One region of the Pseudoalteromonas mucoides genome, then DNA from elsewhere that is predicted to be linked to it. Evidence: predicted binding sites of a transcription regulator. Region 1 holds the regulator's gene; the other holds the start of a gene.
What was found. Region 1 encodes sigma-54, which starts transcription at its own class of promoters, with help from an activator protein. Its sites were predicted from a motif close to GTTGGCACGNNNNTNGNNT; they were not measured.
Positions count from the first base shown of each region.

Region 2: AAEU30_RS07405 (EF-hand domain-containing protein) is a predicted target of sigma-54. The motif match lies at 2,358-2,376, and genes of this name have one in related genera.

Region 1 is NZ_JBMMUC010000013.1:18,027-26,313, forward strand. Features, by position in the region: gene lptC (LPS export ABC transporter periplasmic protein LptC) at 1-411, shown strand, start outside; gene lptA (lipopolysaccharide transport periplasmic protein LptA) at 401-928, shown strand; gene lptB (LPS export ABC transporter ATP-binding protein) at 925-1,650, shown strand; gene AAEU30_RS14560 (RNA polymerase factor sigma-54) at 1,719-3,215, shown strand; gene hpf (ribosome hibernation promoting factor) at 3,246-3,533, shown strand; gene ptsN (PTS IIA-like nitrogen regulatory protein PtsN) at 3,538-3,990, shown strand; gene rapZ (RNase adapter RapZ) at 4,011-4,853, shown strand; gene AAEU30_RS14580 (HPr family phosphocarrier protein) at 4,874-5,146, shown strand; gene mgtE (magnesium transporter) at 5,251-6,609, shown strand; gene AAEU30_RS14590 (YqaE/Pmp3 family membrane protein) at 7,252-7,410, opposite strand; gene AAEU30_RS14595 (BON domain-containing protein) at 7,484-8,053, opposite strand.
Region 2 is NZ_JBMMUC010000005.1:111,546-119,832, reverse strand. Features, by position in the region: gene AAEU30_RS07420 (sigma 54-interacting transcriptional regulator) at 1-46, opposite strand, end outside; gene AAEU30_RS07415 (hypothetical protein) at 51-593, opposite strand; gene AAEU30_RS07410 (sensor histidine kinase) at 595-2,052, opposite strand; gene AAEU30_RS07405 (EF-hand domain-containing protein) at 2,413-2,640, shown strand; gene AAEU30_RS07400 (hypothetical protein) at 2,651-2,878, shown strand; gene AAEU30_RS07395 (EF-hand domain-containing protein) at 3,000-3,236, shown strand; gene AAEU30_RS07390 (EF-hand domain-containing protein) at 3,241-3,477, shown strand; gene AAEU30_RS07385 (methyl-accepting chemotaxis protein) at 3,537-5,168, opposite strand; gene AAEU30_RS07380 (amidohydrolase) at 5,316-6,965, shown strand; gene AAEU30_RS07375 (uroporphyrinogen decarboxylase) at 6,969-7,199, opposite strand; gene AAEU30_RS07370 (Crp/Fnr family transcriptional regulator) at 7,477-8,133, shown strand.

The DNA.
Region 1 (8,287 bases):
AAACAAACAGCCTTTGATGAGCAAGGTAAAATAAGCCACAAAGTCACCGCTGCAAAAATGGAATTATATCAGCAGTTAGGGTTCACTTACTTTGAAGAGCCTATTTTCACTTTATACAATCAAGAACAAATGTGGCAAATTAATGCAGCAGAAGCCACATTGTATGAAAATAACCAGCTGGTTTTAGAAGGCAATGTGACGGCGAAAAACCTCACAAACAATGCCATGATAGACCATATTAATGCCGATAACATTCAAGTTGATATTGAACTTCAAACCATGAGTTCAGAGCAACCAGTCGAGTTAGTCGGCCCAAATTTAAAAATTACTGGGCGCGGATTACAAGCCGATTTAAAAGCCGAAGTAATTGAACTAATTAACCATACGCGAACCATATATTATGACCAATAAACTTGCCAACCTACTTATAATACCAAGCTTATTCATTGCATATTCGAGCTTTGCCCAAGATACAATGCCACCGGCCGATCAGGTCTCAATCAGCGCCGATAAACAACAAGCTCAACTTAAATCTAATGTCGGTATTTTTGAAAAAAACGTTGAAATTATCCACGGTAACCGCCGTATTAAAGCAGATCGCCTTGAAGTACATAAACGTGAAGACTTAGGCGATAACAAACAGCTACTCGTGGCCACTGGCAAACCTGCATACTTTGAAGAAAAACAAGCCGATGGCACCCTAATGAGCGCCAGTGCTGACGAAGTTCGTTACGATGTAGCAAAGCGCCTGTTAACTTTAATTGGCAACGCGAAAGTAACCCAAGCAGGACAAAAAATTAACGCTAAAAGCATCACCTACGATATGGAACAGCAACTAATAAGTGCTGAAAGAGGCGAAGACTCAAATGACCGCGTGCATACAATTTTAGTACCTGTCGATAGCAAAAAATCAAAAGGCCAGCTATGAGTACATTAAAAGCCGAGTTTTTAGCAAAAAGCTACAAGGGCCGCCAAGTTGTAAAAAGTGTTGGCTTAGAAGTTAGCGCTGGGAGTATTGTTGGTCTGCTAGGCCCTAATGGCGCAGGCAAAACCACTACTTTTTATATGATTGTTGGCTTAGTGCCCAGCGATAAAGGTAAAATTAGTATTGATGATAACGATATTACATTATTACCCATGCACAGCCGTGCTCGCTTAGGAATTGGCTATTTACCACAAGAGTCATCTATTTTTCGTAAATTGACCGTTTACCAAAACCTCATGGCGATTTTAGAAACCCGTAAAGAGCTAAACAAAACAGCCCGTGAAGAAGCCTTAGATAGCCTACTTGATGAATTTAGCATTCAACACATTCGCGACAGCCAAGGTATGGCATTGTCAGGTGGTGAGCGCCGTCGAGTTGAAATTGCGCGCGCTTTAGCCGCAAATCCTAAATTTATTCTGTTAGATGAGCCTTTTGCTGGCGTTGATCCCATTTCAGTGTTAGATATAAAGAAGATTATCGAGCACCTTAAAAACCGTGGTATCGGCGTACTTATAACCGACCACAATGTAAGAGAAACCCTTGATGTTTGCGAAAAAGCCTACATTGTTTCTCATGGGGAGTTAATTGCATCAGGAACTCCTGAGCATGTACTTGCCAACCAAACAGTTCGCGATGTATATCTGGGTGAGCAATTTAGGCTATAAAGCAACGCTCAGCTAACTATCTGCTAAACTAAATTATGACAACACAATAAAAGGATTGTTAGAGATAAATGAGGCAATCACTCCAGCTGCGCATGGGCCAGCAACTTACAATGACTCCACAACTGCAACAAGCAATTCGCTTATTGCAGCTAAGTACATTGGATCTCCAGCAAGAAATTCAAGAAGCACTCGACAGCAATCCATTGCTTGAAGTTGAAGAGCAAGAGTTTAGTGACGAAACGGCTGGCAAAAATGAACAAAAACAAGATACCGAAGACGTCACAGTAAGTGCTTCTGCCGATGAGACACCAAGCGAATACGAACAAGAAAGCAGTGAAGCACTTAATAAAGACACCGTAAGTGACGATATGGCTATGGATGTGACCTGGGATGAGTACATGAGCGCCGCTCCTGCCAGCTCATCAGGCCCGATGCCTGAAGATGAATCTATTTATCAAGGGGCTTCAACCGAAACCTTGCATGAATATATTATGTGGCAGTTACAGCTAACCCCATTTAGTCCGACCGACGAGGCGATTGCGATTGCCATTGTCGAAGCTATCGACGACTCAGGTATTTTAACCTTAAGCTGTGAAGACATTGCTGAAAGCCTAAATAAAGATAATAACGAAGAAGAAATTGAGCTTGATGAAGTTCAGGCGGTTCTAAAACGTATTCAACTGTTTGACCCAATTGGTATTGGCGCACGCAGCTTGCAAGAATGTTTATGTATTCAACTAAATCAATTTGACCCCGCAACTCCTTGGATTAGCGAAACAAAAATGATTTTAACTGAACATATCGATTTATTAGCCAGTCGCGACTACCGAACTTTGATGAAAAAGACTAAGCTTAAGGAAGATGAGCTTAAAGAAGTGATGACACTCATCCACAGTCTAAACCCAAAGCCTGCGGATAGTATTGTACGTGAAGAATCTGAATACGTTATTCCAGATGTCTCAGTAAAGAAAATCAAAGGCCGTTGGGTTGTTGAGTTAAATCCCGATAGCATGCCTAAAATTAGAGTAAACAGCCAATATGCAGCTATGTCTCGCTCGGTTAAATCGAGTAGCGACAGCCAATTTATTCGCTCCCACTTGCAAGAAGCAAAGTGGTTTATAAAAAGTTTAGAAAGCCGTAATGACACATTACTCAAAGTAACCAACTGCATCGTTAAACAGCAGCAAGGATTCTTTGAACATGGTCCCGAGGCAATGCGCCCTATGGTATTAAACGATGTTGCTGAAATGGTCGAGATGCATGAATCAACCATTTCACGGGTTACCACCCAAAAGTACATGCACACCCCAAGAGGGATTTTTGAGTTAAAATATTTTTTCTCAAGTCATGTAAGCACTGAAAACGGTGGGGAATGTTCGTCTACAGCGATCCGCGCATTAATCAAAAAATTAATTAGCGCAGAAAACTCAGCGAAACCATTGAGTGATAGCAAAATTGCAGATATATTGGCAGAGCAAGGTATCAAAGTAGCTAGACGTACAATCGCAAAATATCGCGAGTCACTGGCTATTCCACCGTCAAATCAAAGAAAGAGCTTGATTTAAGGCGTAAAAAAACAAAGAAGGAAAATGCTTATGCAACTGAATTTAACTGGTCGTCACGTAGAAATTACCGATTCACTTAGAGACTATGTACACAATAAGTTTGCAAAGCTTGAAAGGCACTTTGATCATATAAACAACGTGCACGTCATTTTAGACGTAGAAAAGCTAAGCCAAAAAGCAGAAGCCACAATACACCTCAGTGGTGCTGATTTATTTGCTTCAACAGAACACCAAGACATGTACGCTGCGATTGACGCCCTAATAGATAAACTAGACCGTCAAGTTATCAAACACAAAGAGAAGCACGCTCGACACTAATATTATGAAACTAAGTTCACTTACTTGTAAGGACTGCAGTAAAGCTGCGGTCCTTTTTAATAGCAAAAAACGAATTTTAGAATTTATTAGCCAGTTGGCTCATGAACAACTCCCTCACCTTTCAGAACAAGAAATTCTTAACTCGCTACTTAATCGAGAGAAACTAGGAAGCACGGGTATTGGCCGTGGAATTGCTATACCTCACGGTAGAATGACTGGTGTTGATACACCATTAGCACTGATACTAGTGAGTGAAACGCCCATTAATTTTGATGCGATTGATAATCGTCCTGTTGATATATTTGTGGCACTCATCGTACCTGATGGTGAGAGTCAACTTCATTTAAAGACCTTGGCCACAATTGCTGATAAACTTAACGATAAAGATTTTTGTAAACAATTACGTAGCGCTAAATCAGACCACGACTTATACCAAGTTATTGTCGAGCAGTCATAAGAAAGTGAAGGAGTCATTACATGGAGTTAATTATCATCAGTGGGCGCTCGGGTTCTGGTAAATCTGTTGCCCTTCGCGTATTAGAAGATCTGGGTTATTATTGTGTTGATAATATTCCTGTGAACTTGCTGCCTTCACTCGTACGAAGCGTTTCTGATAACTATGATAAAACAGCCGTTAGTATTGATGTGCGCAATCTGCCAAAAGAACAGGAAGAGTTTAATGACATCCTTGAGTATTTACCTGGCTTTGCAAACCCGACTTTATTTTATTTAGACAGTGACGACCAAACACTGATCAAGCGCTTTTCAGAAACGCGCCGTTTACACCCATTATCTTTAGACTCTTTACCCCTTGATTTGGCTATCAAGCAAGAGAAAGTATTGCTTGATGTATTGATCACGCGTGCTGATTTTATCCTTGATACTACTGACTTAAGCGTTCATCAACTAGCTGAATCAATTCGCGAAAAAATCTTAGGAAAAAAAGATAAAAAGTTGATTATCACTTTTGAGTCCTTTGGTTTTAAGCACGGTATTCCTAAAGAAGCTGATTACGTATTCGATGCACGCTTTTTACCAAACCCACATTGGGAGCTTGAGCTAAAGCCACTAACAGGCCTAGATCAACCAGTAAAAGATTATTTAGCTAGCCACAGTATTGTGCAGAAGTTTACATGGCAAATTCAAACATTTGTGCAAACCTGGCTACCGCATTTAGAGCGCAATAACCGCAGCTATCTCACAATTGCAATTGGTTGTACTGGTGGTCAACACCGATCTGTTTATCTAGCACAAACTATAGGTGAGAGCTTTGCAATGAGTCATAGCAATGTAAAAATCCGCCACCGTGAACAAGAATAATACCTGCTACAGGCTTTGATATGCATTTAGAAGACACTTTTTTAATAAAGAATAAGTTAGGATTACATGCACGAGCTGCCAGCGTTTTAGCCCAGCTCGCGCTGAAGTTCGATGCGACGATTACCCTATACCAAGACGATAAACAAGCCGCTGGAGACAGCGTTTTAGCTTTAATGTTGCTTGAGAGCAGTCAAGGCAAAGAAGTTAAAGTCGTATGCGAAGGACCGGATGCCAAGCCTGCACTAGAGGCCATTGGTGAGCTAATCGAACAACGTTTTCACGAGCACGAATAGCGATTTATTTTTAAAATTGCGTTAAACTGAATAAAGATAAGCAAGTATATAAAGTCTACTTTGCTATCGCCCTACCCAATAAAATTTGTAACCTAAGGACGCCAATGCCTGAAGCTTTTGAACAAGATTACCCACTACAACAACTAAAACAAGTGACCAAGTCACTCAATAGTGGTCAATTTGTTCAAGTTAGGCGAATGTTGGCAAAAACAGCTCCTTGTGACACAGCACTATTACTCGAATCATCCCCGCATAAGATCCGTAAATTACTCTGGCAATTAGTTGATCCTGATGTTCAAGGTGATGTTTTAGAGGAGCTTTCTGAAGACGTACGATTAGGTATCATCGCGCAAATGGAGCCGGAGCACATAGCTGCGGCAACAGAAGACATGAGCCATGATGATCTTGGGGAGGTGTTACGTAGTTTACCAGACACCGTCTACCAAGATGTTGTTGGAGCTATGGATACCCAAGATAGAGAACGTGCAACTCAGGCACTTTCATATCAAGAGCGCTCTGCTGGTGCCCTAATGAATACGGACACAGTAACAATTCGTCCTGATGTTACTATTGATGTGGTGCTTCGTTATTTACGCCTACGCGGAGAGCTGCCTGAAGGCACCGATGATCTATACGTTGTAGATAAACATAATTGTTTTCTCGGGGCTATGTCACTAACAACGCTTTTGACTAACCCACCAGATAAAATTATTCGTGACTTAATGGATGAAGACTGTGAGTCAATTTCAATCGCCATGGATGAAAGCGAAGTTGCCCAACTATTCGAGCGACACAATTGGATATCAGCACCAGTCGTTGATGATAATGACCATTTGCTTGGCCGTATCACAATCGATGATATCGTTGATGTTATCCGTGAAGACGCTGAACACAGCTTGTTAAGCTTAGCCGGTCTCGATGATGAAGAAGATACTTTCGCTCCCGTCTTAAAAAGCTCGAAGAAACGTTCTGTGTGGTTAGGTGTAAACTTATTAACAGCGCTTCTGGCCGCTATTGTAGCGAGTTTTTTCGAAAATACCTTGGCTATATTGCCGATCCTAGCGGTACTCAACGGTATAGTGCCTTCAATGGGGGGCGTAGCAGGTAGCCAAACTTTAACTTTAGTGATCCGTGGTATTGCTGTGGGTCACATCAATCAAACAAACCAACGCTTTTTAATGTTAAAAGAGCTCGCAATTGGTGCAATCAACGGCATGGTTTGGTCTATCTTAATAGCCGGTGTCGTTGCTATTTGGCAATGGGATTTTAAACTGGGTGGCGTTTTAGCGTTTGCTATGTTTATGAATTTGGTAGCTGCAGGTATTGCGGGTGCTAGTATTCCACTACTACTTAAAAAGATGAAAATTGATCCTGCGCTCGCGGGCAGTGTTGTATTAACAACAATCACAGATATTGTTGGCATATTCGCCTTCTTAGGTACTGCGACTTGGTTACTTATCTAGGTTCTTCGAAATTTAATAGAATCGTTTTTAGACGTGTTCATAAGTGCATGCTCTCAATTAGATAAGCATGCACTTATGATTTAATGGATACCATCCTAGCAATCTCCCTGTTTACTCTAAAACTACGACAACAATTTACTAAGTAATTTGTTCATCCTTGCCACTTATCCATTGTGATACGTCCAATCCTTGTCACTTATCCATCATGATACATTCAATCCTTGTCACATATCCATCGTGATACGTTCAATCCTTGTCACATCCATCGTGATACATTCAATCCTTGTCACATATCCATCGTGATACGTTCAATCCTTGTCACATCCATCGTGATACATTCAATCCTTGTCACTTATCCATTGTGGTACGTTCATTCCTTGTCACCTACCCATTGTGATATGCTCAATCCTTGTCACTTATCCATTGTGATACCTTCAATCCTTGTCACCTATCCATCGTGATACCTTCAATCCTTGTCACTTATCCATAGTGATACATTCATCCTTTGATCATGAGTTCATAAATTGCTTCCACTGCTTAGCTGTCCATAACGCCGTTGCACATTCAGCTTTTCTTTGCTGAGAGCCCTTTTGTACATGTTCCATAGCTCCTCCTTGTAAGACTTGTATCGCTAAGACTTAGTTAACGTCTGGCGATTATGTAAATCGCATGAATTAAACCAGGAATATACCCTAGTAATGTTAACAAAATATTAATCCAAAACTGTGCCCCTAAACCAACTTGTAAAAAAACACCAAGTGGTGGGATCAACACTGATAGTATAATTCGTATTAAATCCATTGTGATCGCTCCTTGCCAATTTGCTAAAATGCATAAGAAAGCCCAGCCTAGCTGGGCATTTCATAATAAGTGATTATTCAGCAACAACAGTTAATTCATCAACTACGTCGCGAACATCTTCAGCATTTTTAGCAATTTTCATCGCTAGCTGTTTTTCAGCTTCTGATTCAACAGTACCTTTAAGTGTAACTACACCTTTATCAGTATCTACGTCGATATCTGTACCGCCAACTTCTGAATTAAATAAGAAGCGTGTCGTGATCACCGTACTAATTTTTGCGTCTGTTAAATCGCTTTCAGTGTCATCAACATCAGATTTCATGCGTTTGTGGTCGGTATCAACATTTTTAACGACAGTCAGTTCGTTATCAACATCATTTACACCATCAAGGCTTAATACAAGCTCTTCAGCAAGCTCTTTATCTAAGTCGCTTTCCACTTTACCTGTTAGCACAACCTTGCCATTTTTTACGTCAGTGTTAATGTCAAAGTTGTTAAGATTAGTGTTCATTAAAAGAACTGTTTCTGCCTTACCATCAATCCAAGCATCTTTACTTTCATTTTCCCAGCTGCTTGCTTGTGCACCCATAGCTGTTGTACCAAGAACTAAAGCCGCAATCATAGATTTGTTAAATGTTTTCATAATCTTTCTCCTTTTGATTAAAGACACTTAAGTTAATGCGAACATCAAGCCAACTTTTAAATAACTACAAATCAATCACTTAGAAGAACTTGGCATTTTATAGCTATATTCACCTGGTAATAATTTACAAACAATTCGGTAATTTGTTCTGCTTGTGTCAGATTTACCATTTAGTCGTTGTTTTTATTAATCAGTCGTTAATATTACTACTTAAAAATTGAGTGTAAAAAATAA
Region 2 (8,287 bases), on a different contig from region 1:
CATCAACTAATAGAACGCGGGCATTTTGAGGTGATTGAGTCGGCATAATATTACTGCTCCTTGGTTTCTTCGCGTAACAGCAGTTGCTGCTCAATTGTGGCTAATGACGATAAGGTTTCTTGCATTTTATCGCTCAACGCCTGTTGTTGTTTTTTCGCATTAATTTGCTGTTTAATTTGCTGTTTCTGCAACCACCAATATTGTTTAATGTCATCAGGCCAATAGTATGCTTGATCAAGTTTTAATAACTTAGTTAACACTTCTTCAGGGGCCAAGGTATTATTTTTACAGCTAAAATTAAAAAATTGCTGGATATCTTTTGCACCTACAAAGTCCTTATTATCTGATGCAACCTTAAAACCTCCACACGCTTTTGCATGCCAACCTATCAGTACATCAGCTGGCGGATAGAAAGGATCTGTTTTTGGTCTTGGCTTCGGGTTTGGTAATGCATCGCTCGGTTGCGTAAGGGCCGTAGAGTCTGATTTAGTTTGCGTTACTTGTTGCGACGCAGCTTCATTTGTTAACTTACAGCCTGTCAGGCCAATACTGGTGATGCAAACCAATAAGATGGTTTTATAGTGCACGCCCATGTTAGCTAACTCCTCTCGTTTTATTTATTGGTATTTGAATAATGAAACGACACCCACTAGGCTCGTTATGCTCTACTTTTAAAGTGCCCATTAATTGCTCTACTGATTCTTTCACAATGGTTAGGCCTAAGCCACTCCCTTGGACCGTGGTATCTTTGGCATTTTTACCTTGGTAGAAAGCACTAAAAATTTGCGCTTTTTCTTGCTCTTGAATACCACAACCTTGGTCGCTTACCGCCATCACTAATTTACCTTCTGATTGAGATAATCCAATATTGACACAGCCACCACTATCGGAGAACTTTAAGCCATTGGAAATTAATTGTATCAATATCATTTCTATTAATTCAGCTGCCACCGCTATAGGTTGAGTAGGTAAACTTGATTGCCAATTCAACGTTTGTTCGCGTGCTAGTAAACGGTGCTCAAAATGGTTATTTATTTTATTAATTAGATGAGAAAACTCAATTTCATTAATACTGTCTTTACTGGTACGAATTGCGTTATAGCTTAGTAAGCTATCTATCATAGTACGTAAACGCACCATGCTTTGGTTTATTAATTCAAGTACTGCTTGCTGTTCTTCATTTATAGGCCCAACAATCTCATCATTGAGTAAATCAGTGCCTTCCACCATGGAAGCGAGTGGTGTTTTAAGTTCATGGGTTACATGGCGTAAAAAAGTGTCTTTTTGCTGTTCAAGCATATGCAGTTGCGCTTGTACCCACTGTAATTTATTTCCTAATTCAACAAGCTCTGCAGAGCCTTGCACCGAGATTTCTTGCTGCCAATGTCCTTGTCCTAGTTTATCAATAACTGATGTCAGGCCTTTTAAGCGCCCACTTATACGCCATAAAAAGCCACCACTCACTAACAAGGTTAGCGGTATAAGTGCCACTAACCAGTTAATAAATGAGTTTTGTAATGCCTTTAGTTGCTGTTGATTGTCGATTATTTTTTTTTCGTTTTGTTCGCGTAGCCATAACGTTTGCTGTGCGATAAGTTCGCTCACAGGTATAAATAGCTGAGCATCTTGTAAGTTTTCAGTTACTAGCTTTTGATGAGCGGTGGTGAGTACATCATACAATTTTTGCCATTGCTGCTTATCGTTGTTTGCTACGCTTAAAAAGGTTAACTCATCGACACTTTGTAACGACGATTGCCACTTATCAATTATTAACTCATCTAATGATGCACTTTTAAGCACCCAATTTTGTCGGGTAGCACGCTCTAGGCTATTAAGATCTTGTTTAAGATTATTAAAGGATTTAGATATTTGGTAGTTATCACTCACTATTTTCTGGGTTACAGCGAGTTGTTTATTAAGCGCATTCAAAAATACGATAACAACTAGCGATAAAGGGAGAAGTGAAAGCAAGGTACTGAATAAAAACTGCCCTATCAAGTTTGGTCGCCACGCTAAAATTGCTTTATATTTTTGTCCAAACGAGGCTGGCATAATTACTCCTAAATTCTAATCTCATTATTATTAACTAGGCTACTTATACACTAGCTGAATCAATATACCCAAGCCATGACCACCTGTCAGTTGCATTAGCCTTGTCTATAAACATATTGTATAAAACGATACTGAACCGCTCTATAAGCAATGCCGCTAAATTGAGACAAACTAATATATTGTTTTTTCAGTAAAAGTTCCACTTACCTTCACGACTGTTGCAAAAAAGACACACAACTAAGTAGATTTTTCTTACCTACTCACACTTAAATCAATTAACCTTATGATTTTAAAGGGCTATTAATTTTGGCACTGATCTTGTTATATCTTAATCAGAGACATTATTAATAAGGAAATCAAATGAAAGTAATAACATCACTAGGAATATGTTTAAGTGCCTTACTTAGCTGCAATGTGTTTGCATTAGACGCACAGGCCACATTTGCAGAGCTAGATAAGGATGGCAATGGCACATTAAGCGAGGGAGAAGCTTCTGAAGATGCTGTGTTACACGAAAGCTTTGAGCAAATAGATAAAGACCAAAATGGTCAGATTTCATTTGCCGAATTTAAACAATTTCTTCAATAAGGATAGTGTTATGAAACAATTAATTGCGGCTTTTTCGTTGCTCCTTTTGGCTATTAGTGCTTCGGTTTTAGCGTCTCAATTAAACGTGAGATTTGCCCAACTAGATACTGACTCCGATGGTGTAATCTCATTACTTGAAGCTAAACAAAATGATGATTTATTTAAACAATTTAGTGATCTTGATGAAAACCAAGATGAAGTACTTTCTGAAAAAGAGTTTACTCAGTTCAAAATTTAAACCGCATTAAAGTATTTGCCATAATCCCGGAGGGAGTGTGTAAATGGATTTATTGTTGGGACTTAAATTATGGCAAATGCTTTACTCTTATTGCTTTACAGCTCAATTAAAGGAATTAATTATGAAAAACATAATGGTTTTTTGTAGCTTGCTAGTAGGGTTCAGCTTCAACGCTTTGGCACTTGACGTGAAGCAAAGGTTTGATCACTTAGATAAAAATAAGGATGGCTTTTTAACACAGGCAGAGCTAGAGCCTCAGCCGCAACTACTTAACAGCTACTCTAATTGGGATAAAGATCGCGATAACCGAATTTCCTTACTTGAGTTTAAACAATTTTTAACTAAAAACTTATATTAACCGTATGAATAAACTTAAATACACTCTTTTAATGGCATTACTCACAACCAGTTGTGGCAGTTTTGCAACAAGTGACCGCATAGCCGAACAATTCAAAGCATTGGACAGAAATGAAGATGGTTTATTAACTCGTTCAGAGTCAGCCAAAGATCCAGCTTTATGGTCACGTTTTAAAAACTATGATTCAGATAAAGACAACCGACTTTCACTAGCTGAATTTACTGTTTACCTAAACCAATAACACATTTGTTCAAAACAAAGATAACCCACAAAGCCAAAACTCTGTGGGTTAATCTATCTTTAACTTAATTTAAAGTATTCCACCTGCTCTAATACAGACTGACTTTGCTGTGCAGTTTTAGTACTTGTTTCTGCTGTTTGCTGGGATATCTCTGCGGTTTGCTCTGTCAAGGTATGAATAGTATGCATGTTTTGGCTAATATCCGCAGCCACCGCAGATTGCTCTTCTGCAGCAGTAGCAATTTGTTGTGTTTGATCATTTACTTGGTTAATCATCTCCATGATTTCTTTAAGTAAACTATTACTTTCATCCATTTTATCTTCGGCTTGTGCCGCGACACGTGTACTATCAGCCATCATAGTCACTGCATTTTGACTGGCTGAACGTAACTGTCCGAGCATGGTTTCTATTTCATTAACTGAGCTGTGAGAACGCTGTGCTAAAGTTCGTACTTCATCGGCCACTACCGCAAATCCACGCCCTTGTTCACCAGCTCTAGCGGCTTCGATGGCTGCATTTAAAGCAAGCAAGTTAGTTTGCTCTGAAATATTACGTATTACATCCAAAATAGTTTCAATTTTGCTGGATTCACTTTGTAGTTTATCAACCACTTCTGATGTGTCATTTAAAGTGCCAAGTAAATGGCTTACCGCTTCTTTAGTTTGTTCTGATGCCTCTAAGCCACTGCTAGCAAGTTTCATCATGCCATCAGAAGCCGTTGCAGACTCAGCCGTATTAACCGCTATACTTTTACTCGTTACTGATAACTCTTCTATCGCTGTAACCGCTTGAGTTGTATGGTCAGAAACTTCAGAAGTAGCGCCTTGAATTTGCGTATTTGCGGTAAGTAACTCACTGCTGTGATTATTAACTTCTCCAACGCTATGATAAATGCTAATCAAAGTAGTATTTAAATGAGCAATTGTTGCATCAAGTGTTCGACTCAAATCAGCCACCTCATCTTCACCGGCAACCGCTGAGTACTGATCTAACTCACCGCGTTGCAAAGCATGTGCGCTTTGACTTACGACGGTTAAACCTTGCACAACTTTTTGCGACAAAATATGACTAAACAAAGTAGCTAAGCCGATAGCAATAACAATTGATAGGTAAAATATATTATTGGCAAAACTAATAGAGTCTTGCGCCGCCTGCTGCGACTGATGAACTTGTGCGGTGTTGGCCTGTTCAAAGCGTTCGAAAAATTCTGTCAAAGCTAAGTGCGAATCAACAAATTCACGATAAATTGAGTATTCAGCCTTATTATCTGACGATGACTCCATTGCCTGTTTAAAGTTCAGAGCGGCAGCTTCATAACGCGTTGAGTGGTTTTTTAACTTTATCAATAAGCTTGCATCACCGGTATACACCTGATTGATTTGCTCAATTAAAGGGCCTGTCTTCACGATATTATTGTCTATATTACCCAGTAGTTCAGGTGCTTGCTCATTAAGCCCTAATAAATATACGACTTGTAAACCACGAATATCGGCTATAATGCCGTCTTGAGCTTCTTTAAGCTCAGCACTAAGTTTACTTACCATAAAATTATGTTGGTAAAATCTATCAAACCCATTTGCGATTTGATTATTTGCAACCTTAATAAATATCATTGCAATAATAAAAATAATGCAAATTATGGCAGATAACAAAATAAATTTACTGCGCATTGCCAGTTCGTTGAGTTTCATGCTAGTTCCGACTTATTCATTATTTTAACGTTAATTCATAAGCATAGCCGATAAGCATGAATATTATATAATAATTTATTAAATATTTTGCTGGTTGTTCATTCTCTGATAGTGTTTATAAATCACTCGTTAAAAAGATAATTAACAATGAAGCACTTACTTGCAATAGTACTTTTAACTCCTTTGTTTGCTTTGGCTGATACGACGGTAATTTATAACGCAAATGGCTATACTCCGACCTACAAAGGTAAATTAAAACAATTTAGTACGCTTGTAATAAAAGATGGCAAGGTTGTTAAAACAGGTAACGATGAACTAAAAAATAGCTTTCCTTGCGCCCCCGCGTTTGATGCACAGCAAAAAACATTACTGCCAGGTCTGATAGATGCACATGGCCATGTTATTGGTCTTGGGAAAAACTTATCACAACTCGATTTACGCGGTAGTGACTCTATTAAAAGTGTTCAGACTAAATTAGCAAGCTTTGCCAAAAATAAGCAAGGCTGGATTATCGGTCGCGGTTGGAATCAAGAATTATGGCCTAACAAACAATTCCCGACGGCTGCTGATTTAGATCTAATCGTTAAAAACAAACCCGTTATACTGTCTCGCGTTGACGGGCACGCAATATGGGTCAATAGTAAAGCCATGGAGCTTGCTGGTATTAAGGCTAGTACACTGACTCCCGAAGGTGGCGAAATTATCAAAACAGCCTCAGGCTCGCCAAGTGGTATTTTTATCGATAAAGCAGAGAGTTTAATCAATGCAGTCATTCCTAAAAGCTCCATGCAATCGACCAATCAAGCCCTGGACATGGCTGGGGAGCACCTTTTAAGCTTAGGTATTACCTCTACTCATGATGCAGGTATCGATAAGCAAACATGGCAGATCTATAAACAACGAGCTGAGCAAGGCACGTTACCACTGCGTATTGTGGCTATGTTAAGTGCAGCGTCCCCAGAGCTTGAAACCATGCTTAAAGCTGGACGCTACAAAGACTTGCATGATTACATGTCAATTCGCAGTGTAAAAATATACGCTGATGGTGCCCTTGGTAGCCGAGGGGCAGCACTACTTGCTGATTATGCCGATAGAAAAAACCATCAAGGTTTGATGCTAGAAGATCAACAAAAGTTAGAGCAGCTTTTTACCCTTAGCTTTGAAAGTGGCTTTAGCGCAAATACCCATGCGATTGGCGACAAGGCGAATCAAATTGTGTTAAATGCCTACGAAAATGTATTTAAAAAAACCGGCGGAATTCTGTTACGAAACCGAATTGAGCACGCACAAATAGTGGACCCAACTGATATTCCACGCTTTAAAACACTAAAGATTATCCCTTCAATGCAACCTGTGCATGCCACCTCTGACATGCACATGGCAGAGCAACGGCTAACTGACTCACAACTGGCTGGCGCCTATGCGTGGCGAACCTTTTTAGAACAGGGCTCTGTAGTCGCCGCTGGCTCAGACTACCCTGTTGAGTTAGCAAACCCGTTTAATGGGCTATATTCAGCCATAACTAGAATGGATCATAATCAATTACCTAAAAATGGTTGGCGTGCAGACGAAACAATAACACGTGAAGAAGCACTTGATGCTTTTACATTAGGTGCTGCATACGCTGCGCATCAAGAATTTAAATTAGGAAGCTTAGAGCAAGGAAAGTGGGCTGACTTTATTTTAATCGATAAAGATTACTTTAAAGTACCGATTGAAGATATATTTAAAATCGAGGTTGATCAAACCTGGATTGCCGGCGAGCTGAAATACAAAAAAACCGATTCAGCAGAATAAAAACTACTCTGCTGGTTTTGACTTTTGCTGACTCAACTTAACTAAATGGTAAACATTAACAAAAGTAAGTACACCATTTGTAATTGCCACCGGCCAAGCTGAAATCACAATACCGTAAAAAGTAAATGCAACACAGCCTGCTAAATTAAACCAGCGTAGCTTTACAACATCGCTCATAGTAAGAGAGGCAACAAGCAAAGCCGAGGCAATATAACCTAAATATTCCCAACTCATTTGTTCTCTCCAATACTTTAGGTTAGCATTATAGGTAATGCTATTTTACACTCTATGAAACAGTGTAATCGCGGTATAAAAAAGCTAACTTACTCAAAACCCAAAGTAACCTCAAAAGGCTTACTTTAATAATCATTACACGGGATATAAAGGTATCAAACCTATTTTGGTCATAATGACTCAAAACAGGTTAGTAAGTTAGCGTAAATTCTTAGAGTCTTAATGCTACCGTCATTAAGGTGTAATAAATAGGACAATTGTCCGAAGAGCATACTTGATGTTTCAATATCATTTTTCTAGTTATTTGGTTGATCAACTTTTAACATTTGCAGGTAGTCGCTATCAGCAATCAAAAAAAGAAGTACTGATCCATCAAGATCAACCTCTGAGCAAATTAGTTTTGGTCAGAAGCGGGACTATATCGTTTAGCTATGATGTGGGTAATGGTCGGCGCCTATTATTAGGCCAACTAGATTGTAACAATACTTTGATTGGTGAAATTGAAGCACTTAATAATAATCCATGTATCTATACAGTTACGTGTTTTAGTGATGTTAGCTACAACTTAATTGAGCTTAAACACTGGCGAGCATTGTTGCTCGATAAACCAGAGCTAAGTTTATATACAGCACAAACTATTGCCGCCAAATTTCAAGAAAATCAGAAGATAAACCTTGATAAACTGTTACTACCGCTAGGCTACAATATTGCTAAAGACTGTTTATTACGCGCAGAAAACAATAACCCAACACTACTTAGGGCATACCCAACTGTTAATGCTGAAGCTGAGCGATTTGCCACAACTGAGCGAGCATATCGACGAGTTGTTTCAGAGCTGGTTGAAAAAGGATTAGTTGAAAGAGCAAATGGCGGTTTAAAAGTAGTAAACCTAGACAAACTAAGTGATTACGTAGAGAGTTTTTCACAAATTTGAGAAAGCTAACTTTTCTTTTATCAAAAAGGGAACGCTTTTTAGCTTTTCTTTATTAGCTCTACATAGTTTTGCAACATTTATATATCAAAATGACGATGTTAAGTTTTACATGGTATGCAATTTACATTAGCATATACTTATACGGCGCATAGCA